Regions from separate parts of the Bacillus haynesii genome, predicted to be linked through region 2. Evidence: predicted binding sites of a transcription regulator. Region 2 holds the regulator's gene; each other region holds the start of a gene.
The links. The regulator Rex, encoded in region 2, represses fermentation and respiration genes when NADH is low (regulators of the CRP and FNR family bind a similar motif). The targets are predictions, from matches to a motif close to TTGTGAAATATTTCACAA.
Positions count from the first base shown of each region.

Region 1: the regulator Rex is predicted to act here: its motif matches at 1,550-1,567, upstream of H2R00_RS05110 (nitric-oxide reductase large subunit).
Region 3: the regulator Rex is predicted to act here: its motif matches at 2,825-2,842, upstream of yumC (ferredoxin--NADP reductase 2).
Region 4: the regulator Rex is predicted to act here: its motif matches at 5,489-5,506, upstream of H2R00_RS16245 (formate/nitrite transporter family protein).

Region 1 covers NZ_CP059494.1:1,057,880-1,065,297, forward strand. The annotation lists gene H2R00_RS05110 (nitric-oxide reductase large subunit) at 1-1,489, opposite strand, end outside; gene H2R00_RS05115 (Crp/Fnr family transcriptional regulator) at 1,646-2,395, opposite strand; gene H2R00_RS05120 (DUF2164 domain-containing protein) at 2,358-2,597, opposite strand; gene H2R00_RS05125 (nitrate/nitrite transporter) at 2,819-4,015, shown strand; gene H2R00_RS05130 (fumarate/nitrate reduction transcriptional regulator Fnr) at 4,161-4,874, shown strand; gene H2R00_RS05135 (YwiC-like family protein) at 4,920-5,642, opposite strand; gene H2R00_RS05140 (cyclic nucleotide-binding domain-containing protein) at 5,792-6,259, shown strand; gene H2R00_RS05145 (TIGR04053 family radical SAM/SPASM domain-containing protein) at 6,374-7,418, shown strand, end outside.
Region 2 covers NZ_CP059494.1:2,408,649-2,416,066, forward strand. The annotation lists gene groES (co-chaperone GroES) at 1-164, opposite strand, end outside; gene H2R00_RS11905 (CPBP family intramembrane glutamic endopeptidase) at 390-1,124, shown strand; gene H2R00_RS11910 (YdiK family protein) at 1,124-1,315, shown strand; gene tatC (twin-arginine translocase subunit TatC) at 1,361-2,137, opposite strand; gene H2R00_RS11920 (twin-arginine translocase TatA/TatE family subunit) at 2,144-2,317, opposite strand; gene H2R00_RS11925 (redox-sensing transcriptional repressor Rex) at 2,356-3,003, opposite strand; gene moaC (cyclic pyranopterin monophosphate synthase MoaC) at 3,007-3,513, opposite strand; gene H2R00_RS11935 (ABC-F family ATP-binding cassette domain-containing protein) at 3,660-5,585, shown strand; gene tsaD (tRNA (adenosine(37)-N6)-threonylcarbamoyltransferase complex transferase subunit TsaD) at 5,826-6,851, opposite strand; gene rimI (ribosomal protein S18-alanine N-acetyltransferase) at 6,841-7,299, opposite strand; gene tsaB (tRNA (adenosine(37)-N6)-threonylcarbamoyltransferase complex dimerization subunit type 1 TsaB) at 7,312-7,418, opposite strand, start outside.
Region 3 covers NZ_CP059494.1:3,955,202-3,962,619, reverse strand. The annotation lists gene H2R00_RS19615 (stationary phase survival protein SpsC) at 1-542, opposite strand, end outside; gene H2R00_RS19610 (YuiB family protein) at 676-996, opposite strand; gene H2R00_RS19605 (YuiA family protein) at 1,071-1,199, opposite strand; gene H2R00_RS19600 (NAD(P)/FAD-dependent oxidoreductase) at 1,514-2,731, opposite strand; gene yumC (ferredoxin--NADP reductase 2) at 3,069-4,067, shown strand; gene H2R00_RS19590 (hypothetical protein) at 4,102-4,302, opposite strand; gene H2R00_RS19585 (cold-shock protein) at 4,444-4,668, shown strand; gene H2R00_RS19580 (GNAT family N-acetyltransferase) at 4,773-5,252, opposite strand; gene H2R00_RS19575 (HesB/IscA family protein) at 5,355-5,720, opposite strand; gene dapF (diaminopimelate epimerase) at 5,795-6,652, opposite strand; gene H2R00_RS19565 (NupC/NupG family nucleoside CNT transporter) at 6,778-7,418, opposite strand, start outside.
Region 4 covers NZ_CP059494.1:3,285,329-3,292,746, reverse strand. The annotation lists gene cydC (thiol reductant ABC exporter subunit CydC) at 1-608, opposite strand, end outside; gene cydD (thiol reductant ABC exporter subunit CydD) at 605-2,329, opposite strand; gene cydB (cytochrome d ubiquinol oxidase subunit II) at 2,329-3,345, opposite strand; gene H2R00_RS16255 (cytochrome ubiquinol oxidase subunit I) at 3,332-4,738, opposite strand; gene H2R00_RS16250 (hypothetical protein) at 4,992-5,366, opposite strand; gene H2R00_RS16245 (formate/nitrite transporter family protein) at 5,577-6,365, shown strand; gene H2R00_RS16240 (DUF1259 domain-containing protein) at 6,450-6,839, shown strand; gene H2R00_RS16235 (NAD-dependent malic enzyme) at 6,865-7,418, opposite strand, start outside.

The DNA of each region.
Region 1 (7,418 bases), 1.4 Mb from region 2:
CCGACATTGTAATATTAGTGCCGGGATTAAAGAAAAAGGCTGCACCGTAAAACAGCGGAATGGCGATCGAAGAATAAAACAGCAGATGAATCAAACCGCCTTTATCAGACTCCCGCTTGAGGCCGCTCTTAATGCCTCTGAAGACGATAAACAGCCAAATCAGCATGCCGAGCGCAAGAATGACCTGCCAGAAGCGGCCAAGTTCAATATATTCCATTCCTTGGTGACCGAATAAGAACCAGTTGTTTCCTAAAAATCCTTTCGCTCCGAGCCATTCGCCGACCATGCTTCCGCCGACAAGGACGATCAGCGCCCAAAACAGAATGTCGACAAGCAGCCCCTGCCTTTTTGGCTCGCGTCCTCCGACAAGCGGCGCCGCATAAATTCCCATGCCGAGCCATGAAGTCGCAATCCAGAAGATCGCCAGCTGGAGGTGAAATCCCTTAGATATGCTGAATGGCAACAGCTCCCTGATCCAATCGATCCCAAAAAAGCTGTCCGGCTCAATATAATAGTGGGCAAGCAAAGCTCCAAACATCGCCTGAACAAAAAACAGCAGCGACACAACGGCGAAATATTTTCCGGTTTTAACCTGTGAAGCCGTTAGCGGCTGTTTATCCAGATCAAATACCGGAAACGCCCCTTCCTGGTAAGCCTCTTTCATTCCAAGCTTGTAACGGTAAAACACGAATAAAATAATACCGACAAATAAAATAAGGATGGTGACGCTTGCGCCGCTCCACCAAACGGCGGCGAATGACATCGTGTTGCCGGCATCTTCATCGTACGGCCAGTTGTTCGTGTACGTAATGTCGTCGCCCGGCCTTAATGTACTGGAGAGCCATGCCGTCCAAAAGATAAAATCGGAGATCTGCGTGATTTGGTCTTCGCTGTCAACCCACGCTCTGTCACGTTCGGGCATATGGCTTTCTTTAATTAAACCGGACTCAAGCCCCCAGCCGTCTCCTTTTGTAAAGACTTTACGGTAATGATCGCGCACTTGATGCAAACCGTAGACCTGCGCGTCTGTCAGCTTCAATGTATCTGATGCGCGATCATAACGGTTTTTTCTCATTTCGCGGATGACTTGATTCCGGATGATGGACTGCTGTTCATCTGAAAGATGTTTAAAGCGTTTGCCGTATTTTCCTTCCGCCTTAAAATCCTGCATCCCTTCCGTATAGATTTTCAGGGCTTCGGCCGTGTAATCAGGACCCATGTAAGATCCGTGCCCCAAAATCGTTCCATAGTCCATCAGCGCGTATTTTTGAAATACGGCCTGACCGCCTGAAATGGACGATTTTGTCATGAGCACCTCTCCGTTTGGCCCGGACACTTCAACAGGTCTTGGTGCAAGTCCTTTGAAGATCCAATAGCCTCCCAAAAGCAGCACCGAAAAACTTACGAGTAAAGTAAAGACGAGAACAGATTTCAAAAAACCGTTTTTTGATGCTTTTTTAACGGGCACCGTCTTTCTTTGAACTTCCATTGCGGTTCACTCCTTTTTTGATTTTGCATGTCCTAAGATACTGGATATGCAGCATACCGGTTGTGAACCAGATCACTTAAATAATGGCGGATTTGTGAACAAAATAAAAAACAGGCCTTCCATTTGTCGTTCAATGGAAAGCCTTAAACGCATGCCTTAATTGCAGCCGTTCAGCCAGTCTGTATCATGAATGAAAATCCCGCTCCTGTCAGCCGTCAGCAGATTTTTCTTTTTCATTTCATTTAATGTGCGGTTAATCGTTTCCCTTGACGTTCCGACCATGTTCGCAAAATCCTGATTGGTAATGGGCAGGCTGATGTAGACCCCTTTTTCTTGCGGAATGCCGTGTTCGGCAGCAAGTTTCATTAATACATGTGTCAAGCGGTGCTGGACGTCTTTTGAGATGAAACCTTGGATCCGCTCTTGCAAATCGAGAATCTTTTTCCCCATGATTTGCATCACTTTTATCGTCATTTCCGGATATTTCATCAAAAGTTCATTAAAATCGGCGATGCGGATTACAATCAATTCCGTTTCTTGAACAGCTTCGGCTGTTGCCGGGTATGGGGAGCGGTCAAAAAAGCCGACATGGGGAAACATATCCCCGTTTTGCAAAATCGAAATCACTTGTTCATTGCCGTCTTCATCGATTTTAAAGGCTTTAACAAGACCGGATTTGATGAAAAATACCGCTTCCCTCTCTTCCCCTTCCATAAAAACAAACATTCTCGGCTGATAGGTGCGCTTGACCGCGATCCGCTCGATTTGCTTGAACTCTTCATCATTCAGCCCGCTGAAAATCATAAATTGCTTCAGAAACTCCATTGATCTTTCAATCCCTTCGGTTGTGCTAAAGGAGAGCGGTTTGTCACAGGCGGCGCTCCAGCGCAAAGAGCTCTTCTTCAATCGCCGCTGCCTTCTCTTCCACCACTCTGCGGCTGTCCTTCAGCGCCTGATTGTAAAAGTAAGGTCCGAGCTTTTCCTTTACGAATTCGAACATTTGAATCGCCGCAATGTCTCCAACCTCTTCTCCTCTTTCTTCAACATAAAAGCGTTTGATTTCATCGATGATCGCTTGTTTTTCTTCTTGGGTAAGCTTTATAAACATAAAAGCGGCACTCCTTTTTTTATTTCCATGATAAACGATAATGTCCGCAAATGAACAATTTAATTTTTAATGGCCGTTTATTCTCCGTCACTTACCGATATTAAACCCGAATCAAGCGACTGACCGTGTGACGTAATTCACAATGTTTTAAAAAGACTTTTTGTAAGATAAACATGCTGATTGATTTATTCATTTTTCCCTTTGAAAGGAGCAAAACCGCAATGGTAAATCGTCAAAAAATACAATTACCGCTGCAGTCATTTAGTTTAGTCGCAGGATTTATGGTTTGGGTATTGATTTCCTCATTAATGCCCCACATTAAGCAGGACATCGCTCTGACAGACAGCGAGATATCCCTTGTCACGGCCATTCCGGTCATACTCGGGTCGCTTCTCAGGATTCCGCTGGGCTACTACACGAACAGATTCGGAGCAAGAATTACGTTCATGATCAGCTTTTTGCTGCTTCTGTTTCCGGTTTTTTGGATTAGCACAGCCGATTCGCTGTTCGACTTGATCCTTGGCGGATTCTTCCTCGGCATCGGCGGAGCGGTCTTTTCCATCGGGGTCACATCACTGCCGAAATACTACCCTAAAGAAAAGCACGGGTTTGTCAATGGGATCTACGGCGCTGGGAACGTCGGTACAGCGATTACCACTTTTGCCGCTCCTGTTGTGGCAAAGACCGCCGGGTGGGAAAATACGGTGCGGATGTACATCGTGTTAGTCGCCGTATTCGCTTTATTGAACTTTATCCTTGGAGATCGAAAAGAAAGAAAAGTTACGGTATCTGTAAAAGAGCAAATGAAGGCAGTCTACCGAAATCAGACATTATGGTTTTTAAGCTTGTTTTACTTCATTACATTCGGATCTTTCGTCGCGTTTACGATTTATCTTCCGAACTTTCTTGTTAATCACTTCGGGCTTGATCCCGTCGATTCAGGGCTTAGAACCGCCGGATTTATCGCTGTCGCCACTTTTCTGAGGCCTGTCGGCGGCTGGCTGGCAGACAAATTCAACCCGCTGAAGCTGTTGATGTATGTATTTGCCGGCTGTACCTTGTCAGGGATTTTATTGGCCTTTTCGCCCAGCCTCGGACTTTACGGGTTTGGGGTATTGACTGTTGCCGTTTGCGCCGGCCTCGGAAACGGGATCATCTTTAAGCTCGTGCCGCTTTATTTTTCAAATCAGGCCGGCATCGTCAATGGGATCGTATCAGCGATGGGCGGCTTGGGAGGATTCTTCCCGCCTCTCATCCTGTCAAGCGTTTTTCAGGTTACCGGCCATTACGCGATCGGATTCATGGCGCTGTCAGAAGCGGCCCTTGCAAGCTTTGTGATCGTGGTCTGGATGTATTTTCAGGAAGTGAACAAAACATCGTCCAAAACATCATCCAAAACGAAGGCGAACCATTTATAAATCCATCCTGCAAAAAGAGCTTGAGTCGATGTGCTCAGGCTCTTTTTTGGGACTATATTCATATGTTCACAATATTGTTTATATTTAAAAGGTCACTCAGCCTTATTTAACGTTAAAATAAGAACTGCAAAAGGGGTGACGCTCAATGAACATTTCTGTTAGAAAATCAGACACAGATTTGCTCTCAGACGATCTGCATCACTTGCTGGAATCGATCAGTACGCGACGAAAAATCAGGCAGGACACATTCCTTTTTCAAGAAGGGATGGATGCGGAGGAACTGTATCTTATTCAGTCAGGACTTGTCCAGATCGGCAAATTGACGTCCGATGGCAAAGAACTGACACTTAGAATGTGCAAAAGAAATGATATTGTCGGGGAGCTTACGCTTTTTACAGAAGATGCGAAATATATGCTGAGCGCAAAGATCCTCTCTGATGGCGAAGTGTTGGTCATCAATAAAGATAAGCTTGAAAAAGAACTCATTCAAAACGGTGCGCTGACGTTTGAGTTTATGAAATGGATGAGCACGCATTTGCGAAAGATTCAATCGAAAATCCGCGACCTTTTGCTGAATGGTAAAAAAGGCGCGCTCTACTCCACCTTGATCCGTCTCGCAAACAGCTACGGCATCACAAGAAGCGACGGGATTCTCATCAATATTGTGCTGACGAACCAGGATCTGGCGAAATTTTGTGCCGCTGCAAGAGAGAGCATCAACCGCATGCTGAGCGACCTCCGGAAGAACGGTGTCATTTCAATTGAGGACTCGGGAAAAATCGTCATCCACCAGCTCAACTATTTAAAACGCGAAATCGACTGTGAAAACTGCCCGCTCGAAATCTGCAATATCGACTGAAAAAGCGAAAACAAACAAGGACATGAAGCACAGTGTCCTTGTTTTTTACGTTTGCAGCAGAAAAACGATCAACACGGCCATAAAGAAACAGGCATTCACCAGCTCAGAGATTCCGATTGTCTTAATCGACAATTTCCTCCCGTGGAAAAACCACGCTCTGAGACTGCTCGGCACTACGCCAAGCACCGCCCATTCTGCCCCTGCGGCCAGCGAGACGAACGGCAGGAAAACGTGGTAGCCCCATGAATAAAGTTTAAACCGATTGTTTTTCTTTTCGCGGATCATTGACTTGACATAAAAGGCGCTCCCTGTGAAAAACAAAGCGGACTGGATAAAAACAAACAATGCCTCACCATCCAGTTTCCCCGCTCCCATCCAGAAGCTCGCCAGCCCGCCCGCGCTGAAAACAAGGATTGCCGCAATATCATTTAAAAGCGCCCTGTCGTTGTTTCTTTTCGCATAATAAAGATTGATGAGAAAGAGCGGAAACAGCGGCAGACCGAGAAAAACGAGCCGCGGCTCCAGCCAGACCGAAATGAGCAGGAAAACGACGGCCGGAATGCCGTAGACAAGAACCCATTTTTGATAGTAAACGATATTTTTCTTCTTCACCATCATCGTAGCCGGAAATGCCGCAAGATATAGAAACAGCCATCCGCAGAACAGCGGAATATGCTTTACATCCGCGCCCCCGGCGAACATGCCGAGAATAAACGGGATCACAAGCATCGCCCAGGCGCCGTGCTGCTTCGGTATGAACACTTTCATCACACATCCTCCCTTCTTTTCTAGTACATTATAAAAGTTTCGTCTTTCTTACACAGTGACATTTTGCATACAGTCGTGTGAACTAAATCACTGCGCCCTGCAGCCCGGCGCTTTATACTAAAAGCTAATATAGAGAAGGAGGATATACCATGGACCGGTTTGACTACTTATTGTTTCTGAAAAATCTTCCTATGTTTTTCGGGGTGCCCCTTCCGATCATCAAAAAGCTGCTGAAGAACGGTAAGGTGATCGATATCCAACCATCTCAGCATTCGCGATCGTTCCTTCATTCGCAATCCGTCTATTTTGTTTTAAAAGGAGAAGTGCATTTTTCTGACAGAAGGCTTCCGGAAGAATCTCGGACGATCGCCGAGTGGGAAAAAGGCGATGTTTTTCCTATCGATCAAAAAGGCGAACCTTTCTTATCTCCGTTTATTTCAGTCAACACTGCCTCTGAAACCGCCGTGCTTGAAATACCATTTCATAATTTCAAAAAAATGATGACTTATAACCGCCAATTACAGACGAACTTTCTCATGCTGCTCCAGCAGAATTTATTTTTTTCCTACCAGCTTTTTTTGCGTTACCTCAACTCCTCCGCAGAAGACGACGTGTGAGAAGGGCCTCTCCCCTTCTTTCTCTTCTTTTCTCCAAATGTGATCTACTTAACTTTTTTTCTCTTACATATCCGCTACGATACACATGAATGCAAACGAAAGGACAGATGAAAGATGATACATTGCGATTTCGACAAGTCTCCGTTTATCGTCATTTGGGAGCTGACAAGGGCTTGCGAGCTCAAGTGCCTTCATTGCCGGGCATCTGCTCAAAATAAACGCGATCCGCGGGAGCTTTCCCTGAAAGAGGGAAAAGATTTAATCGATCAAATTCATGCGATGGACAATCCGCTCCTCGTGCTTACAGGTGGTGATCCCTTAATGAGAGACGATGTATTCGCCATTATTGAGTATGCCGTCGAAAAAGGGGTTCGCGTCTCCATGACCCCGAGTGCCACACCGAATGTTACAAGAGAAGCGATTCAATCAGCAAAAGAAATTGGCTTATCCCGATGGGCGTTCAGCTTGGACGGCCCGACCCGGGAGATTCATGATCATTTTCGGGGAACGGACGGTTCCTTTGACCTGACCATGAAAGCGATTCGCTACATCCATGAATGTCATCTGCCTCTGCAGATTAATACCGTCATATCCGCTTATAACATCGATTACCTGGATGAAATGGCAAAGCTGATCGAAGAATTGAACTGCGTATTATGGAGTGTGTTTTTTCTCGTCCCGACAGGCCGTGCGAAGCGGGAAGATATGATTTCTCCTGTGGACCATGAAAAAGTCTTCCTCTGGCTCAGCCGTTTGGCAAAAGAAGCGCCTTTTGACATCAAAACGACAGCAGCCCAGCACTACCGGCGGGTCGTCATTCAGCAAAAAATGCGGGAAGCGAAAGACCCCAACATGAAAATCCGCTATGAACACGCATTGCAGAAAGGGAAAATGGATGTGATCGGCGGATTGGGGCGGGCCCCGAAAGGTGTGAATGATGGCAACGGGTTCATGTTTATCTCCCATATCGGTGATGTATATCCAAGCGGACTTCTGCCGGTTAAAGTCGGAAACATCCGCGAACAGCCGCTGGCTGAGATTTATCGCGAATCACCGATCTTTAAGGATTTGCGAAATCCGGACGGATTTAAAGGGAAATGCGGCGTCTGTGAATTCCGCCATGTGTGCGGCGGTTCGCGCTCGCGTGCCTATGCTCTGA
Region 2 (7,418 bases):
GCAACGCGCTCTCCGCTCTCTAACACACGGCCTGAACCGGCTGCAACCACTTTACCCTCTTGTGGTTTTTCTTTTGCGGAGTCAGGAAGTACGATTCCGCTAGCAGTTTTTTCTTCAGACTCAACGAGCTCAATGACAACGCGATCACCTAATGGCTTTAACAATGAAACAACCTCCTCAATATTTTCATATGTAATTTTAGCACTCGCACTCGGTGAGTGCTAACACAATTCTTATAATAAAGAATCTCCCAGGCAATTTCAAGTGAAAAGGTCAAATTTTTTTGCGCTTACATTTCTCCGCATATCCTTATCATCCTATAATTTAAAAAGAGTGTGTTACAATAAACATAGTCTGATTTAGATTTTTAGAAAAGGAGTACATAAAGCTTGAGAAAACAATACTGGTTTATTATATTGGCATACGTTCTCATGCAATTGTCGGCCTATGTCGGCTTGCCTCTTCTCTACTTTTTGGGTGTGGGCAGAGGACAGCCCAAAGCTGAAGCCCAGCTTACATTGGCGGGCGTCTGGTCTGTCATCGCGTTTACTCTCTGTCTCGTCATCGTGCTGCTGATTTTGCGGACGGTCCCGAAGACGACGCTTCGCAACCGTCCAAAAGCATCGGTTGGCGCGTCAATCGGATGGGCGGTAGCCGGCGTTTTTCTCGCTTTGTTTTCGCAGTCAATTGCCGCTTCGATCGAAATGTACTTGTTCGGGGTCAACCCGGAATCCGAAAATACGCAGCGAATCATGGAAATCATCACCGCATTGCCGCTGATGGTGTTTGTCTCTTCTGTATTCGGTCCGATTCTTGAAGAAATCATTTTCAGAAAGATCATTTTCGGTGCAATCTATGAGAAAACGAATTTTTTCATTGCCGCTTTGTTCAGTTCGGTTCTCTTCTCGGTCGTCCATTTGGATTTCAGCCATTTGCTCATTTATACAGCAATGGGATTCACATTCGCTTTTTTATATGTCAGAACCAACCGGATTATCGTGCCCATTTTCGCCCATGTCGCCATGAATACTTTCGTCGTCTTGCTGCAGACATTCCGGGAGCCTATTGAAAAATATTTGGAACACGTCGAGAAAATGCAAATGATTATTGGAGGATTTCTATGATGAGAAGCCCTAAATTCTGGGGAGTGATTTATTTTTTAACGGGTGTGCTGTTTACGTATCTGGCGGCAACCTCGCCCGGAAACATGTGGTCTTTTTATACGATCCTGCTGATGCTTTTCGCAGCCTATAATATCAGCATTTCCTTTAAAATGTTCGCCATGGCCGGCAGGATGAAGCGAAAAGATCAATAGCCTTTTATGTGAAGGAAAAGAGCCATTCTGAAAAAAGAATGGCTCTTATTTTGTATGGTCGTTCAAAAACGCTTGATTTTCCTCTTGAATCATTGTTTTTTGCGCTTGCCTGTAGGATATTCTTGAAATCACGATACTGATTTCATAAAGAATGAGCAATGGCACTGAGACCATTAAATGCGACAAAAGCTCAGGCGGTGTAATGAGCGCCGCGATGACGAACAACACAAAATATGCGTATTTTCTGATTTTCGCCAAAAACATCGGCGTCACGAGCCCGAGCCTTGTAATAAACATGATGACCACAGGCATCTGAAACAATAAGCCAAAAGGAAGCGTCAACTGAAGCAGAAACTGAAAATATTCGTGAATTCCGATGACCTGGTTAACATTCAGATCATCTGAGACTCTCGTCATAAAGTCCACGACAAACGGAAATAAAATAAAGTAAGAAAAGGCAATGCCGCCTAAAAAAAGAATGATCGATACCGGAATATAGCTAAGCGTCACTTTTCGTTCTTTTTCATACAGCCCCGGGCTAATGAAAGCCCACAGCTGGTATAAAACAAGCGGCGAAGTCAAGACGGCACCGATGATGAACGCAAACTGCACGTACACAAATAAAGGATCGGTCAGCTTAAACGCGTTAAGCGTCAGCAGCTTCGCTTCATCCGTCTGCTGCAGATAGATAATCAGCGGCTTTGCCAAAAAAAAGCCTGCCGCAACAAATAAAACAAAAAAGAAAAAAGTGATCACAAGCCGTCTGCGTAGTTCTGTGATATGTTCTATCAGCGACATTTCTTTTCCCTTCATAAATGTCATCCTATCCTACTGATCTTCTTTCTTTTTATCGGAATCGTCGTCAGCCAAACCTTTTGTCGCATTTTTAAACTCCCGCAGCGTGTTTCCAGCCGCTCTTCCCAGCTCGGGAAGTTTCTTCGGGCCGAATATCAATAGCGCCACCACGACGATTAAAATAAAGCTTCCAGGACCGATTGGCATAAAGCCTGCCCCCTTTCCTTTATTTTTCGTTTTCCGTTTTACTTTTCCTGCATTGAATAATGTTTCAGAAAATACACCAGCGACTGAAGTTCAACCGCCAAATCTATATGATGAATGCGAATGTGTTCCGGCACATTCAAGCGGGCCGGCGTAAAATTAAGAATGCCTTTAATGCCAAGCGCCACCAGCCTGTCTGTAATCGACTGTGCAGCTTGAGCTGGAACCGTCAAAATGGCGACCGGGATATCATCATCCGTCATATGCTCTTCAAGCTTATTCAGATCATAGACGGGAACGCCGCCGACCTCGGTTCCGATTTTTTCTTCATTGATGTCAAACGCCATGGCGATCTTTGTATTATTGTTTTTGATAAAATTGTAATGGAGAAAGGCTGTCCCCAAATTCCCCACGCCAATGAGCGTTACGTTCGTCGTTTCATCCTGATCAAGCGTCTTTCTGAAAAAGGACAGCAAATAATTGACATTGTAGCCGTATCCTTTTTTTCCGAGCGCGCCGAAGTACGAGAAATCCCTGCGGATGGTCGCGGAATCGACTTTGACGGCATCGCTCAACTCAGCGGAAGATACACGCTGTTTTCCGGATGCATGAAGGTTTTTTAAAAAACGATAGTATAATGGCAGCCGTTTCGCTGTCGCTTGCGGAATTTTTGAATGATCCATGTTCATAAACTAATCCTCCATGTCTACATCAGCTTTTTCCCTTTTATAGTCACCGTTTTTCCCGCCTGTCTTTTCGAGAAGAAAGGTCGGTCCTATCACCATTCCCTTATCCGCCGCTTTGCACATGTCATATACGGTCAGCGCACATACGGAGGCGGAAGTTAACGCTTCCATTTCCACACCTGTGCTCCCTTTGGTCTTGACTTTAGATTGAATATGCAGGATGCTCTTCTGTTCTTTCTCCTCCCAACGAAAGGTGATGTCGACTCCTTTCAGAGCGATTGGGTGGCACATCGGGATGATGGCGGATGTCTGTTTTGCGGCCATGATTCCGGCCACTTGCGCCACCGCCAATACATCGCCTTTTCCGATTTCCCGGTTTTTGATTTTTTCATGTACTTTTCGATTCATTGACACGCTTGAAACAGCCGCAGCTGTGCGCACTGAAGCTTCCTTTTCGCTTATATCAACCATCTTGGCTCTGCCTTGTTCATTAAAATGTGTAAACTCATTCATGTTCTTAACTCTCCTTATAACGATCATACACTATTTTTTTCGTTCTGTCTTTTTCTTCGGCTAAAATCTTCCAGACTTCACTTAATTGTTTGCTGACTGCGCGGTGATAAGCTACACTTAAAATAGCAGACAAGAGGTGAAAGATCATGATGATTTTACAAGTGAACCAGCTTTCAAAATCGTTTGGAGCCGATACGATTTTAACGAATATAAAACTCGAAGTCAGATCTCGGGACCGGATTGCGATCGTCGGACGCAACGGCGCCGGAAAATCGACTCTCCTAAAGATTATCGCAGGAAAGCTTTCATATGAAAAGGGGGACATTATCAAACCGAAGGATTTGACGATGGGCTACCTTGACCAGCATTCCGGCCTCGATTCCAAGCTGACGCTTAAAGAGGAATTGCTGTCGGTATTTGATTTTCTAAAAAAAATGGAAAAAGAAATGCGCGCGATCGAGGAAAAGATGGCGCAAGCCGGACCGGACAAGCTTGAATCATTGATGAAGACGTATGACAGGCTTCAGCAGGAGTTCAAGGACAAAGGCGGCTACCAATATGAAGCAGAAGTCAGATCCGTTATGCACGGGCTCGGCTTTGCGGGATTTGATGACTCCGTCCGCGTTCAGGACTTAAGCGGAGGTCAAAAAACAAGGCTTGCCCTCGGAAAAATGCTTTTGACAAAACCGGACCTCCTCATCTTGGACGAACCGACAAACCACTTGGATATCGATACCCTGACATGGCTTGAACAATATTTACAAAACTACAGCGGAGCGATTTTAATCGTTTCCCATGACAGGTACTTTCTTGACAAAGTGGTTACCCAAGTTTACGAGATTACCCGGGCACAAAGCAAAAAATATATCGGGAACTACAGCTCTTATCTCCAATTAAAAGCCGAGCAGCTGGAAAGGGAAACAAAGCTTTACGAAAAGCAGCAGGACGAAATCGCCAAACTGCAGGAGTTCGTCGACCGGAACCTGGCAAGAGCTTCGACGACGAAACGGGCGCAGAGCAGACGAAAGCAGCTTGAACGGATGGAGATCATGGACAAACCGCTTGGAGATGAAAAATCGGCGTCATTCCGCTTTGAAATTACTAGGCAAAGCGGAAACGATGTACTGCGAGTGGAAGACCTGACGGTAAGCTATCAGGAGCAGCCCCCGCTTCTCCGTTCATTGGATTTTCGCATTACCCGCGGGGAAAGCGTTGCGCTAGTCGGGCCGAACGGAATCGGCAAGTCAACCCTTTTGAAAGCATTGATTCAAAAGCTAAAGCCGGTGTCGGGAACAATCGCGACGGGCTCCCATGTCTCAATCGGATACTATGATCAGGAGCAGGCTGAATTGACGTCGTCAAAACGCGTGCTTGACGAGCTTTGGGACGAATATCCGGAGATGAATGAAAAGGATATCCGGACCTGCCTCGGCAACTTCTTGTTCTCGGGAGAAGATGTATTAAAACCTGTACACGCGTTAAGCGGAGGCGAAAAAGCCAGGCTTGCCCTCGCAAAGCTGATGCTGCAAAAAGCGAACTTCCTTATCCTTGATGAGCCGACAAACCATCTCGACCTGGACAGTAAGGAAGTCTTGGAGAACGCTTTAATCGATTACCCGGGAACGATATTATTTGTGTCCCATGACCGCTATTTTATCAACCGGATCGCGACAAAAGTACTGGAGCTTTCCCGCGATAAAGCAGAAGAATATTTAGGCGACTACGATTATTACACAGAAAAAAAAGCGGAGCAGCTTGAACTGAAAGAACTAGAAAAACAGACGGAAGAGCGCCAGAAAAACGCTTCCGAAAAACCGGGCACAAAAAAGAGCTATGAAGAAGAAAAAGAGCTGAAAAGAAAAGAACGCCAGCGACAGCGCAGGATTGAAGAAATCGAAACTAGAATTACGGCCATTGAAGAACAGATCGAAAAGAATGAAGAGCTCCTGTGTGAACCCGACGTCTTCCAAGACCACGAGAAGGTCCAGGAAATCCATTCTGAAAATGAACGGCTGAATGAGGAGCTCGAACAACTGTTATCCGAATGGGAAACACTTTCTACAAATGAATAAAGGATGAACCGCTCCAAGCCGGAGCGGTTTTTTTGTCCACAAATAAAATCCTTTATTTAAAAGAAAGAAAGCGATTTACCCACAATATCCACAAAAAACATAATATTTATGCACATTATTAACAGGTAAAAAGGCTCTGTAAATTAAGGTTTTTGACATTATGCACAAGGCTGTGGATATATGTTAATAACCTGTTAATAACTTTTCCGGGGGCAAAAAAACCTCACAAAACGTGAGGTTTCAATAAGACGTCAAATCTAAGCCAGGCTGACCGTTCATATCGTATTTTCCCCTGATTCCTTTTTCAAAAGCAACTGTACCTGCGGCGGCAATCATGGCGGCATTGTCCGTACATAGCGAGAGCGGCGGGATCAAAAGCTCGATTTCCGGATGGCTGCTGAACGTTTTTTCGAGCGCCGCTCTCAGCCCTTTATTTGCAGCAACTCCTCCGGCGAGCAGCACCTGTTTGACGCCATAAGCTTTCGCAGCGCGTTCCGTTTTTGTCACGAGGACATCAATGACGCTTTCCTGAAAGCTGGCTGACAAATCCTCCGGAGCTATCGTTTCCCCTTTTTGTGAAGCGTTGTGAAGCGTGTTGATGACTGCTGACTTCAATCCGCTGAAGCTGAAATGATAAGAGCCTTCCTCAAGCCATGCGCGCGGCAGCGGCACATTTGCTTCGCCTTTTTGCGCAAGTTTGTCAATGTGAGGTCCTCCCGGATAAGGGAGTCCCATCGTTCTCGCCACTTTGTCATAGGCTTCGCCTGCAGCATCGTCGAGCGTCTCTCCGATTACTTCAAATGAGCCGTGCTCTTTCATATACACGAGTTCGGTGTGACCGCCTGAGACGACAAGGGCAATCGCCGGAAATTGAATGTCCTGAACAAGCCTGTTGGCATAGATATGACCGGCAATGTGATGCACGCCTACGAGCGGTATGCCCCGGGCAAAACTGAGCGCTTTCGCAGCATTCACGCCGATCAATAAAGCGCCGACAAGCCCCGGTCCTTCCGTTACTGCAATGGCATCAATGTCATCAAACGTCATGTCCGCTTGTGCAAAGGCTTCCTCAAGCACGATCGTGATCTGTTCCACGTGATGCCTTGATGCGATCTCGGGAACGACGCCCCCAAACCGTTTATGACTCTCGATTTGCGACGCTACGACATTTGAGACGATGTCCGTCCCGTTTTTGACAATCGCGGCGGCAGTCTCATCACAGCTTGTTTCGATTCCTAATATATACAGATCTTTTTTATGATTCATTTAGTCTCACCCACATTAATAATGCATCTTCCCCATTATCGGTATAGTAATTTTTGCGAATTCCTCCCGGCTCAAAACCAAGCTTTTTGTATAAGCTCTGTGCAATATGATTCGATACCCTCACCTCTAAAGAAAGCTGAACCGCTCTTTTCATCCTGCAAAGCTTCATGGCGGCTTTCAAAAGAGCTTCTCCGAAACGGCGGCCCCGGTATGCAGGTGAAACGGCAATGTTGGTGATCTGGGCGTCATCCATCACGATCCAAATCCCGCAGTAGCCGACGACTTGCTCCTCAACTTCGAGAACGAGGTAATGTGCATACATATTGTGAAAAAGCTCATGATGAAAAGATTCTTTTTTCCACGGAGAAGAAAAAGAACTTTTTTCAATTTCAAAAACCTGGTCCAAATCCTTTGGATTCATATCGCGTATGACCATTTGCGTGTTCATGGCTTCACCCGTTCACTTTTGTTTTTCAAGCCAGACGGCCTCGGCTTCGGCCAGACGAATATAGTTTGGAACAATGCTGTGCACTGGCTCGTCCTCTTTAAGTTCTCCGATTAAAGCCA
Region 3 (7,418 bases), 1.5 Mb from region 2:
TTTTTGCCCCATTCTTTATAAACATCTTCAACCGTCTCATAGTACAAATCGAGCCGGTTCCCTTTAATGGCCGATCCGGTATCCGCAACAACGCCATAGCCGTAGTCCGGTATGAACAATATCGTGCCGATCGGAAAGACTGACGGATCGGCTGCAACGGTTGAATATAAATCTCTTTTTACTTTGACTCCCGAATATGTAATCCCGTAATCGGGATGATGCGGCTGTTTTCCCGTCGATTCAGCTCCTGCTGTATATCCGGTCGCGGTGACTTTTTGCTTCGGATACTTGCTCCAGTCAAATGCGTCTTCAAGCGATTTCGGTTTGTTTTTAATCTGTTCTGCGGCAGACAGAGACGTCTTTTCCGCTTTTTCTTCCGGAAGTGATTTAAAGGTGAGCATCAGCTGTTTCAAGGACAGATCGCGTTCTTTCGCCCAGCTTGATATATCCTGTGCTTCCACGCCTGAAACGGCAAAGAAGGTCGTCATAAAGGCAAGGACAAACAAAACTGTCATCAAGAAACGCCGAAACATTGTCATCACTTTTCTCAATTCTTCCACTCCTCTCACCATCTAGTTGTTTCCAAGTGGAAAAAGAAATATTCAGATGGCGGAAAAGTTTTGAGAAAAGTGAAAAAATTAAACCTAAAAAACCCTCTCCCTTGAAGAAGAAGGCTTAAAACATTTGATATCCCCTTTTTCGCAGCGCTTTGATCGTAACGCCCGACAACAGGGCTCCGGCCATTCCGCTGGCTAAAATGATGATATCGGCAGCAGCCAATGAAGCCACTCTGTCAAAAAGGCCGGAAAATGCCTCTCCCGGCGCCTCTACATAGCGAATCAGCTTTTCTTTATTCACAATGAAAAGGCATACAATTGGATAAATGACAGCCATGATCCATGACATCCTGAGCAGCATATTCAGCAGAAAACCGATACCGAAAAACAGGACGAAAAATAAGACAACTGAAATGATGACAACTGGTAAACTAATCAAAGCCTCCACCCCCAATTCACCTCTTTTAGTGTACATTGGGGAAGGAACTTGAGTCAATCATTGGAAAGCGGCGATCAGCGGTCTTTTCCCGTTCCCTTGCAGTTGCTGCACGTTTCCGAACCGCCAAGCAGAAGCTGAAAATAGCCTTTTCCCGAACAGAAAGTACAGGTTGATTCAAGGCGATGGGTTGAAGTCGTCTTCATTAGATACACACCTTTTTCTCAATTTTCTGATAATATATCATGAACATTGTCAATAATAAAGTCAGAAAATATAACAGATCATTCGATGTAAGCGCTTAAAAGCGAAGCTTTCTTCCTTTTTCTTTCGTTTTTGAAGTTTTAAGCACGAATAAAAAGCCCGCGGCTTTCGCTGCAGGCTTCAGCGTGTCGACAAACCCTCGCATTCGTTGTCAGGCCTGCTAAGTCGGTACTCATGAATAGAGGAAGGATCGGCGGCTGTCCGCCCAGACGTCCTGCCTGAACGCCGCCGTCATCACCTCCTGTGAAAGTCTGATTTAGAAAAATTTAAACTTGCCTTTTTTCAGAACAAGTCCCGGCCCGCCGATCATGAACAGCGAGCGGTTGTCAATGATTTTTTTCATCATGGACGCCGTCGTTCCCGTCATCTTTCTGCCGAATGCGACGCCGATTGCATCGTGTTCGCCGAGAGAAGCGACAGAGCCCTTATTATCGAATGAGAACGTTTCCGTTTCTTTGCCGTGAATCAGTGCGGCCAGATTGTTTGCACACGTTTCGCCCTGCTGCATGGAAATCTGTGCAGTCGGCGGATAAGGCCTTTCTGTTTCTTCATTTATGATCAGTGAGCAGTCTCCGATAACAAATATATCATCATGGCCTTCAACGCGCAGATCAGGTTTTACCTTCACACGGCCGCGCATGTTTTCAAAGCCGGATTCTTCAATGATCGGGTTGCCGCGGACGCCTGCGGCCCATACGACAGTGCCTGCTTTGATTTCTTCGGTCTGATCGTCTTTTCCGACGATGATTCCGTCAGGCGTGCATTCTTTCACAGCCGTGCCGATTTTGAATTCAACGCCTTTTCCTTCGAGGTAGTTGACCGCATAATCGACAAGCTCCGGTTCAAAGCCCGGGAGAACAGACGGCGCGGCTTCCACGCATATTAAACGAACCTGCTGGCGGTCGATATCGTATTCGCGGCACAGCTCAGGAATGCGGTTGCCCATTTCGCCCAAAAATTCAATGCCGGTAAAACCAGCTCCCCCGACAACGATCGTCAGGCGTTCCGGGCGCTTCTCGGCTTCTGTGTTATACGTCGCAAACTGATATTCAATGTGCTCGCGTAGCTGCCGGGACGAATTGATGTTTGCAATAGAGAAAGCATACTCTTTCAATCCCGAAATTCCGAAAGTTTCAGGGACGGACCCCAGCGCCACGACAAGATAGTCGTAACTAAGCTCGCCGGTTTCAAGGACAACTTTCTTTCCTTCTTTATCGATTTTCTTTACCGTATCCTGAACGAAATTGACACGGGATGTATTGATGACGTCTTTAATCTGATAGCGGCATCTGTCATGATGAAGCGTACCTGCGCTCGCCTCGTGCATCCAGGTTGTCTCATAATGGTAATTGTGCTTGTTGACAAGCGTAATTTCCGCTTCATTGATGCCGATTTTTTTAACAAGTCTCGTAACGGTCATTAATCCACCATAACCTGCACCTAATACTACTACTTTTGGCTTATTCAACGGAATCACATCCACCTTTTCTGTATTTTACTGCTAAGCCGGATTAAAATAGCCTTTGGGTTATCTTCTGCCGGCTTCCGGCTTTTTATGAAAAAAAGTTTGTGAAACCCTTCACTTTAGTTTGCCGAGCAACGGAATGTTTTTCGGCTGTGCGACGAAAAATATTCACGAATCGTTAACAAATTGTTCACAACTACATCATAGCCGCTTGCATTTGCTTTTTCAAGGTTAAATATGCTCGGACGGTATTATTTTCCGCTCCTAAAAAAACAGACGCGCTCGTATTTATTTTATGTGATATGATATAATTAAGAACAATTTTCATTTAGGGGGCATTATTTTCATGCGTGAAGACTCAAAAGTATATGACATCACAATTATCGGGGGCGGCCCTGTCGGCTTGTTTACCGCATTTTACGGCGGAATGCGGCAAGCGAGCGTCAAAATTATCGAAAGCCTGCCGCAGCTCGGCGGTCAGCTGTCCGCTTTGTATCCCGAAAAATACATATACGATGTAGCCGGGTTCCCTAAAATCCGTGCTCAGGAGCTGGTCGACAATTTAAAAGAGCAAATGGCGAAATTTGATCAGACCGTTTGTCTGGAACAAGCCGTCGAAAGCGTTGAAAAACAAGCAGACGGTATTTTCAAGCTCATCACCAACAAAGAAATCCACTATTCTAAAACGGTGATTATCACAGCCGGAAACGGAGCATTCCAGCCGAGAAAGCTCGAGCTTGAATCTGCGGCTCAATACGAGAATGCAAACCTTCATTACTTTATAGATGATTTGAATCAATTTGCGGGCAAACGCGTTGCGGTATTGGGCGGCGGTGACTCCGCTGTCGACTGGGCGCTCATGCTGGAACCGATCGCAAAAGAGGTGTCAATTATTCATCGCCGCGATAAATTCCGGGCTCACGAGCACAGCGTCGAAAACCTGCACAATTCTAAAGTCAATGTATTGACACCGTTTGTTCCGACCGAGCTGATCGGCGGTGAGCGAATTGAACAGATCGTCATCGAGGAAGTGAAAGGCGAGAGAAAAGAAATTATCGATGTCGACGATGTGATCGTCAACTTCGGCTTTGTTTCATCTCTCGGACCAATCAAAAACTGGGGGCTTGAAATCGAGAAAAATTCGATCGTCGTCAAGTCCACAATGGAAACGAACATCGAGGGATTCTATGCAGCCGGCGACATCTGCACATACGAAGGGAAAGTCAAGCTGATTGCGAGCGGATTTGGAGAAGCGCCGACCGCTGTCAACAATGCAAAAGCTTACATGGATCCTAAAGCGCGCGTACAGCCGCTGCACTCTACTAGCATGTTTGAAAACAAATAAAAATGAAAAGGAGCCTGACACCGGCTCCTTTTCATTATATGATATTCAAATATGAGAAGATCGTTCCCAAAATCAGCACAATCGTTAAGATGCCGACCACTCCCGCCGCAGTTAAGACAATCCGGTCCGTGATTTTCTGTGCTTTTGGAAGCGGTTTTTCGCATCCGCATGCCTCACAAACTTTTGAATCGTATGGCGTAAGCCCGCCGCAGCTTCTGCAGTTGATTTTTTCCATGGTTGAACCCCTTTTCTTTACTGGGCTTGGACTCTAAATAAACCTGTCCAGTATAGAATAACAAATTGACGAATAGAATGTCTTAAGATTCACAAAATATTCTTAAATGAACTCCAAAAACCCTTGTTAGGAAGTGACGATATGTCTTACTACAACAATCGCAATCAAGAGCCTCTGCCAAAGGAAGATATCAGTACGTGGGAATGTACGGCTGAGGACTGCAACGGATGGATGAGAAAAAATTTCACGAGCAGCGATCGCCCTCTATGCCCTCTGTGCAACCAGGAAATGGAAAGCGGAAGCCGCTATATCACCTCGATCACCAACAACACGAGCAATCTCAATCGCATCTTTAACCAGAAATAAACACGGTTGTTCCTGAAGCCCCGTTGCAAAAACCTTGCTCAACACTTGAGCGGGGTGGCTGCATTGCTTCCGTGCGGCATTTCCCGAGCGAAGCGGAAAACAGATTATGTTAAATCTTTTACCAAAAGAATCTCATCCCGAATCGGAATGCCGTTATCAGCAGCAAAGGGAATTTCAGGCTTTATTTTTCTTGCTTTTTCAACTGCGTTTACATACAACTTGGCCAATATATAGCCCCTCTTTTGATAAAACATAAGCGCCTGCATATTATCGTTCGTCGTGATTAGTTTAATCGATTTACACTGTTTTCGCTTTGAGACACGTTCCACTTCTTTTAAAAGGAGTGAGCCGATCCCTTTGTTTTCAGCAATACTGTCCAAGGAAACAACTTCACATTCGTTTCCAGCGATGAAGTACGTAATCAGACCTTTGATGTCGCCTTTTTCATCTGTTACAGCGAATCCTTCCAATTCATCGCAGCGGAATGTTCCGTGTGAATTGACCATGTCCGGACTTCCCCAATGCTTTTGAAAAAACGCAGTAACGTCCGCTTTTGACAAGCTGAGCGTTGATACGGGTTTCATTTCTTTCCCCCCAGACCATAATAAAACGCCTTTTCGTCACGATGAAGCATCGAGATGAAAGGCGTTTTTCTCATTCCATATCGTTGACCTGATGCAGGTATGTCAGCACTCTTCAGGCTTCCCTGCATTCACTGCGGTTCTGAATGATGATCCGCAGCCGCATGAAGCGATGGCGTTTGGATTATCGATGGTGAAGCCTCCGCCCATCATCGATTGTTTAAAATCAATGACCGTACCGTTCATGATATCCAGGCTTTCTTGGTCTACAAGCACTGTAATTCCATGCTGGACGAATTCATTGTCGTCTTCGTTTTTTTCGTGCTCAAACCCCATGCCGTATGACAGGCCGCTGCATCCGCCGCCTTTTACTCCGATTCTCAAAAATGCGTTCTCCTCTTCATGCTCTTTCATCATATCCTTGATATGAAGAGCAGCCGCTTCCGTGACCGTAACCGTTTTTTCGCTCATAACATTACACCTCCTAAAAGCTCGTGTGTACCTTTATTATAAAGTCGTACGTCCGATTTCTCAAACAGACCGACTCATGATATAAAAAACTCGCCTTCACATACCGTTTCAGCTGGTCCCGTCATCATGACGCGTCCATCGTTTTTCCAATTAATAATCAAATCGCCTCCAGCGAGATGGACGGTAATGTCCGTGTCCCGTTTGGAATAGCCGTTGAGTATCGAACTCACTGCGGCTGCGCAGGCGCCTGTTCCGCAAGCCTGGGTAATTCCTGAACCCCTTTCCCATACACGGAAATGGAGTTCTGTCTCGTTTTCGACTTCAACAAATTCTACATTAACCCCTTCCGGAAACCTTTCATCTTTTTCAATGAGCGGTCCCATCGTCGTCAATGGCGCTTTTTCAATATCGTCTAAATAAAAGACGATGTGGGGATTGCCCATGGATACAGCGGTACCTTTCATTTCACGGCCGCCGAATATCATCTTTTCATTGATCGTCTGCGAACCCTGTTCACCCTGCATCGGCATATCTGATTTGAGAAGGCGCGGTTTGCCCATATCGACCGTAGCCGATACAACTTTTCCTTCTTTCACCTCAACCTCTGCCTTTACCAAGCCTGAAAGGGTTTCAATTAAAAAGGATGTTTCCTTCACCAGTTTATGTTCATACGCGTATTTTGCAACGCAGCGCAAACCGTTTCCGCAGTTTTTGCCTTCAGATCCGTCACTGTTGAAAATCCTCATTTTAACCGGCGCCCGCTCTGAAGGACAGATGAGAATCATTCCGTCTGAACCGATTCCGGTGTAAACGGAAGACACTTTGACGGCCAAATCTGACAACAGCTCCTCAGGGAGATGTTCTTCAAACTGATTGACGTATATATAGCTGTTTCCTAAGCCGTGCATTTTAGTAAAACGAAAAGAATTCATAGCCGCCTCCACATTTTTTTCTTTCTTCTAGTATAAAAGCTGAAAAGGATGGATACAATATGGCTATCCCCCGTTTTTCATACATAAAAGCTCCCTGCGTTCATTTGCAGGGAGCTTTTATCATGTTATCCGATAAACATACCGGCGATCGCCGCGCTTGTAAGGTTGGCCAGTGTTCCGGCAGCAACGGCTTTCAAGCCGAGACGGGCGATATCGGAACGGCGGCTCGGCGCCATTCCTCCCAATCCTCCGAGTAAAATCGCCACAGAAGACAAGTTTGCGAAACCGCACAGCGCAAAGCTGATAATCGAAGCGGTTTTGACGGAAAGCTGATCAAACATCGGAGCAAAATTGGAATAAGCGACAAATTCATTCAACACGAGCTTTTGCCCGATAAAGCTTCCGGCCTGGACCGCCTCATCCCATGGCACGCCGATGACAAAGGCGAGCGGTGCAAATACATAGCCGAGAATGAATTCGAGCGAAAGGTCTTTAAAGCCGAACCATCCGCCGATTCCTCCAAGAATTCCGTTTAAGACAGCAATCAAAGCAACGAATGCAAGCAACATCGCGCCGACATTCAAAGCAAGAGAGAGACCCGTTGATGCCCCTTTTGCCGCGGCATCGATAACATTTGCTGCGTCTTCGTCTTCAGCCATTTGAATATCTTTTTCTTCAATTTTCGGTTTTTCCGTTTCGGGAATGAGCATTTTTGCCATAATCAAGCCCGCAGGTGCGGCCATAAAGCTCGCTGCCAGCAAATATT
Region 4 (7,418 bases), 880 kb from region 2:
TCTGTCAGCTGACGGTACAAGAGGCTTCGCCCTCTTTTCAGCGCAACATTTTTTGCCCTTGTCACAAGCAGGGAAACAAGCGGAACAAGAAACACGAAAACCGCGGCATAGATCGCGATCAGTCCTGCAAAAGGCCATGAAAAAAAGCCGATAGCAGTGATGAATATGCCATATAAAAGAAGCGCCGACAGCCCGGGAAATACCGTTCTCAAATACATGTCCTGCAAATGCTCAACATCGTCGGCCAACATGCCGAGCATATCCCCCGTTCGTAAGCGTTCACGCCATTTTAAAGCTTGGGGTTCGAGCATTCTGTAAAGCCTGACGCGCATATCGGATAAAATTTTCAAGATGATATGGTGTCCGGTCAACCGCTCAACATAACGCGACACCGAGCGCAGAATCCCGAAGGTGCGTACCGCTACGATCGGGACATAGATCATCAAAACATTTTCCGGACGCGTAGCCGCTTTAGATATTAAATAACCGGAGGTAAACATGAGAGCAGCCGCCGAGCATGCAGTCACCCCGCCAAGCAACACGACAATGATCAAAAGCCTTATATTTTTCTTGATATAGGGCAGAATCCACCCATCTTCATTGTTCATGATGCACCTCCAAACGACTGCGCCTGCACAAGCTCGTAATAAACACCCTGCTTTTCAATCAGTTCTTGATGTGTACCGGTTTCAGCCACCTGCCCATCTTTCAGCACGATAATTTCATCCATATCAAGCATCCAGTGAAGGCGATGGGTTGCCAAAAAAACCAGCTTGTCTTCAAACAGTTTCAGCATCGTTTTTTTCAACTCGTATTCTGTCTCGATATCCAAGTGAGCGGTCGGCTCATCTAAAAGGAGAATCGGGCGGTTGCCCAAAAAAGCCCGGGCAACGGCTGTACGCTGTGCCTGTCCACCGCTTAATGCCCTCCCGGCTTCACCGATCCGTTCTTTCAAGCCGCACGGAAGCTGATCAATCAGCTCCGACAGCCCGGCGGCTCTTGCTGCCTGTTCAACGTCTTCGTCAGAAGCGCCGGGATGATAAAAACGGATATTAGCTTCGAGCGTATCAGGAAAGATATAGGGATGCTGCGGAATATACAGGAGCTGGTTTTGCCAGCTGTCTGTCTGCAAATGCGTCCTCTCTTTTCCCCCGACTTTGATAACGCCGTTTTTCGTTTCCAGGAAGCCGCCGAGCACATCGATAAGCGTAGATTTTCCGGCACCGCTTTCCCCGATGATGCCGATTTTTTTCTTTCCTTTAAACGATAGAGAAATGCCGGATAAAGAGCAGTTTTTCTCATCTTCATGCCGCACATCTACACCCTTGAACTCGATTTGATCATCGTCGGACCATCGCTGCAGATCCAAAGGCTCCTCATCCTTGAAACCGGGCGAATCCAATATCGCCTTGATCGCTTTACCGGCTTCCCGACCGTTCAATGTAGCATGATAGTCATTGCCGACTTCCCGGACAGGAAGAAAAAATTCAGGCGCAAGAATCAGAATTGCAAGAGCCGGCTCCAGCATGATGGTGCCGTCAACAAGACCGAGACCGAGAAAAACGGCAACGGTTGCCACGGACAGCATGGTGAAAAAATCAAGTGCAAACGATGACAGAAAGGCGATCTTAAGCGTGCTCATCGTCGCCTTCCTGTACCGTTCACTCACATGAAAAATATTCTTAGTATGTGAACGGCTGATACCCAGCACTTTCAAAGTTTCCAGGCCGCGCAGGGAATCTGTAAAATGATTTGAAAGCATCTCATACGTCTTCCATTGGCTGTCCGCTTTTCTTTTTGCCGCATACCCGAGAAGGATCATAAAAGCGATTAAAATCGGCATCGTAATGATTAAGACAGCAGCGGAAGATGTGTCTTTAAAAAAGACATAACAGACAACCGCCGGAGGTATAACGGCCATGCTGACCATTTTAGGCAAAAACAGCTCCAAATAGCGGCGGAACTGTGCAATTCCTTCCATCGCGAGTGTGACGACATGACCGGTTCCTTCTTTTCGCGCCAGCCTGGGGCCGGATCGGAAAAGCTTCTCCAAAAACTTTTTCCGCATGGCGGCTCCTGTCTCGGCGGCATAATCAAAAATCAGCCTTTGCCTGACAAGGGTCACGGCATGGCGGAATAAAAAAGCGGCGGTAAATAAGATGATCAGCGGAAAGAGCGAACCGACCCGCTCACCGTTAAAAAGGCGGGTCACCGCTTCAGCAAGCCATTCGGCCTGCATGATAATGGCGGCGCCCTGCATGCATGTCAGTACAGTGAGTACTGCAAGAATTCGTTTCATCCCTTTATATTGCAAAAGATCTTTTCCCATTAATAAATCATTGGCTCCTTACTGCTGACCCGTTTTCTAAAAACATAGTAGCTCCAGATCTGATAGCCCAGCACGAACGGAAGCAGTGACAGCGCGACGATCGTCATAACCTTTAAAGAATAGTCGCCTGATGAAGCATTATAAACGGTTAAATCATATGCGCTTTTAACCGAGCTGATCATGACGCGCGGGAACAGTGCAGTGAAAATCGTCGCCACTGTAAGAGCGATCCCCGCACCCGTCATGGCAAATGTCCAGCCGTCGCGTTTTTGTTTCATAAACACGATCGACAGCACATAACAAACGACAATCAGAGCCGCAAGCGGTATCGTCACATGTCCCCTGCCAGTGAACAAGTCCGTTTCAAAAATGGATAAAGCAACAAAGGCAACAAGCGCCGCCAAAACGGCAAATACGACTTTTCTGGCCAGCTGTCTTGCCCGGTCACGCAAATCGGCTTCCGTTCTCAATGTTATAAAGATCAGTCCATGCAGCAGGCAGAGAAGCGTAACGGTGACTCCCCCTGTCACGGAATAGACGTTCACATAATCAGTAAAACCGGCGTGCAGATTCATATCGGCATCGATCGGCATGCCGCGCAAGATGCTGGTAAACAAAACACCGAACAAAAACGGGGGCAGGATGCTGCCGAAAAATACGACCCAATCCCATGTTTTCTTCCATTTTGCGGTTTCGACTTTTCCTCTAAATTCAAATGCGACCCCGCGGCCGATCAATGCAAGAAGAACAAAGACAAACGGAATGTAATATCCGCTGAACATCGTGGCATACCAGTTCGGAAAAGCGGCGAAAATCGCGCCTCCCCCGGTCAGCAGCCAGACTTCATTGGCATCCCAGAAAGGGCCGATCGTATTGATCATCACCCTTCGTTCAAGCTCGTTGCGTCCGAGAAACCGGGTCGCCATTCCGACGCCGAAATCAAAGCCTTCAAGAAAGAAAAAACCGATGAACAGCACAGCGACTAATATAAACCAAAGTTCATTAAGAGATACCATGGTAAACCTCCTGATCAAACGGGTCTGTCGATACGGAATCATCATGATGGTGGTCATGGTGTGCAGCCCCTTTTTTAATCTCCCGTACAAACAAGTAGACAAGAACGAGCGCCAGTACAAGATAAATCGCTGTAAACGCGATGACAGAGAACAGCAGCATTCCCGCTGATACGTTCGGAGACACGGACTGCGCCGTTGTCAAAATACCGAACACCGTCCATGGCTGGCGTCCGATTTCAGTCATGATCCACCCCGCCGTATTTGCAATGAATGGAAAGGCGATCAAAGCCACCATTGTCCGCAAGAACCATTTGCTTGTTTCGAGTCTTTTGCGGAAGCTGAGATAAAGACCCGTCAAAGCGGCAACGATCATTAAAAGCCCTGAACCAGCCATGATTCTGAAACTCCAGAACGTCGTTTTCACCGGTGGAATATAATTTCCTTCTCCGTATTTTTCTTCATATTGCTTTTGCAGTGTCTTCATTCCAGGCACATCGCCGCTGAACTGTTTATAAGCCAAATAGCTGAGCGCATAGGGGATGCTGAGCTCGGATTTGTTTTCCTGCTTGTCCGTGTCAATGTTCGCAAGCACCGTCCAAGCTGCCGGATCGCCGCTGTCATCCCAAAGCGCTTCGCTGGCAGCCATTTTCATCGGCTGGCTCTTCATCAGATGCTGTGCCTGCTCATGTCCGCTGAACGCTACGCCGATGCCAGAAACAAGCGCCACAATCATCGCGATTTGAAAGGATTTTTTAAAAAAGAGCAATTCTTGTTTTTTCAGCATTTTATACGCGCTGACGCCGGCAATGAAAAATGCCCCAGTGGCAAGCGCACCGAAAATGACGTGCGGAAATTCAACCCATAGCTGCGGGTTTTTAATAATCGCAAAGAAATCGGTCATTTCCGCGCGGCCGTTTTTAATCGCGAATCCGACAGGCTCCTGCATAAACGAGTTGGCCGCCAAAATCCAAAACGCCGACATGATCGTTCCAAGAGAAACAAGCCAGATGGACAGCAAATGAATCTTCTGCGGAAGCCGATCCCAGCCGAATATCCACAAACCGATAAACGTCGATTCCATAAAGAAAGCGAGCAGCGCTTCCACCGCGAGCGGAGCGCCGAATACATCACCGACAAAGCGGGAGTACTCCGACCAGTTCATTCCGAACTGAAATTCCTGTAAAATCCCGGTGACCACACCGACTGCAAAATTAATTAAAAATAAGTGCCCCCAAAATTTAGCCATCGTTCTGTAAATGTCTTTTTTCTTTACGACATAAAGGGTTTCCATTAAAGCAACCATAAAGACAAGCCCGATTGACATCGGTACAAAAATAAAGTGAAAGATCGTTGTTGAAGCAAATTGAAATCTTGCCAAAATGAGTTCGTCCACTGTTCCAGTCTCCTCCTCTTTGTTCTAGCCGGACTCGTTGCCAAAAGGGCATCCCCCTTGCTCAAAGTTTCACATACATCTTATGAATATGATCATTGTCACAGACAAAAGGGTGACCTCAGCCCACATTGTTGTTCTGTTATTATCCGGATGGTTATTTATACCTGTACTTTACCGCGAAATCCTTCTTAAATAAAGTATATTTTTCCTAATTAATGGATGTCATTGTGACAATTATACGAAGGAATTATAGCTATTTTGTGACATGGTGGTTATCAAGAACTAAATCGGTATAAGAAAAATGCCCCGAATCCATGTGGAGCATTTCCTCATTCAACGACTGTGATTCTTTGTGCAAAGCCTGTCGCATCAAAAGAATACCGTTATATGCAATACAGCAAATTCGGTGTTTTCCTTCAGTGCGCGCCCGCCTTACAGAACGTCCTGCTATTTTGTCCAATCTGTGAAACCTTCCTTCCGCCTTCTGTGCAGTCCCTTCATTCATTTGCTGATTTATCCCCACTAAGCCTTCACGCGGCACCGGCTGACTGCACTGTATGTTTGAGATTCCTCTCTGCACAGCCATCTTGCATATCAATTTGAAACCGGTCCCGCTGGTCATATACAAAACGCCGCCCCCTCTGACTTTTAACGAAGGGAATATTTATTACGTAGGAATAAACAATAACGATACCTTGTTTATTCTATGAAAATCGAACCATACATTTGTTCAAACAAAATACACAAAATTTGTGAAACGTTTCACAATATCCTGCTATACTTAGGTTGTATTTATGATAGAAACTTCTTAAGTAAACACTTGATGGTGGTGGAAAACATGGAATCAAAATCACTTGTTCTTGTCGAAGAGCTTGCTTTAAAAAAGCAAAGCATTTTTATGCAAAGCCCGCTTCGCTATCTTTTACGGGCTATGCTGGCCAGTATGTTTATCGGGTTCGGAGTCATTGTAGCGTTTAAAACGGGGAATCTCTTTTATGTTGAACATTCTCCGTTCACATATCCAATTGCAGCCATCACATTTGGGGGCGCCATTATTCTGATCGTCTATGGCGGGGGAGATTTATTTACGGGAAATACATTTTATTATACATTGGCTGCGCTTCGTAAAAAAATGCGATGGCCCACTGTTATCAAGCTGTGGATGTTCAGCTATGCAGGAAATTTAATAGGCGCCGTTTTTTTCGCAGGCCTCATCTTTGCGACCGGCTTATTTAAGGATCCTTCTTCCACCGGCTTTATTCTCAGCGTGGCGGAGCATAAAATGAATACGCCGGTGACCGAATTGTTCTTCAAAGCGATTCTGTGTAACTGGCTTGTCTGTCTTGCGTTTTTTGTTCCGATGGCGCAAAAAGGAGACGGAGCAAAAATGTTCTCTATGATGCTGTTTGTTTTTACTTTCTTTATTTCCGGTTATGAACACAGCATCGCGAACATGGCCACTTTTGCCGTCTCCCTGGTGACCGAGCATCCGGATACGATTTCGATTGCAGGTGCAATCCATAACTTAATTCCGGTAACACTCGGGAACCTGATCGGAGGCGCGTTTATGATGGGCTTCATGTACCACTATGCTAACAAGCCGGGCGGTGAAGAAATCATCAAATAAAAGGATCGTCCATTTTTAAAGGATTCTAAATATGCGGGCTCCCTTCATAAAATCGTGGTAACTTTAAAAATGGAGGTTCACCGGATGCAAAGTTTTCATTCGCTTTGCCGGCAATTTGGACATATTTTAAATGGAGAGGCGCACATTGAACACGGTGTTTGTTCTGTCAGCATCAAACGGAATTTGCGTGTCACGATTCAAGGAAGACCAAGCCGGGGAGTCGGCATGGAAGAAATCATGTTCGAATCGCTCGATCAAAACGGAATCGCCTTGAATATGGCCGAAGTCGCCATTTTGCCTGAAGAAGTTCCGCTGTTTACAAAAAAGCTTGTCGATCAGGGCATCATCATCAGCGCTCTCCACAATCATTGGATGTTTACAGAACCGAATATTTTATATATTCATTTTCAATCTGTAGAACCGCCGTTACCATTCGCAAGAAAAACAGCTGCCGCTTTATCCGTATTGCGATAAAACAGCAGCTGTTTTCTTTATCCGTTTATTTTCCCATTTCTGAAAGTGCGACCCTTTCGACTGCTTTGGCCACAATCTCGTGAACTTCAGGGTTCAGCGGATGAGGCACAAGATCGCCTTGTTTTGTGCAGGATGCGATCGCTTCGGCGGCCGCAACCAGCATCGGGTGGCTGATCGAATCCGCTCCGGCATTTAACACGCCCCTGAAAATACCGGGGAATCCCAGCACATTGTTGACAGACCGTCCGTCCGCAGCGTAGGCTGCCCCGGCCTCGAGCGCATCCTCAGGCTCAATCTCCGGCTTCGGATTGGACAGAGCCAAAATCACCTGGCCTTCCCGAACCCATTTCTTATTGATCAATCCCGGAACACCGGTTGTCGCGACGATGATATCACAGCTTTCCATCAATTCTTCAATGCTTTCAGCCGCATGGCCGCCATAGTTCTCTAAACGCGCCATCGCCTCAAGCGATTTATCCGTTCCGACAACACGTTTTACTCCATATGCCATAAACATCCTGCAGATCGCGACCCCCGCCGCGCCCAGGCCGATTTGGCCGACATGGGCTTGCTTCAGAT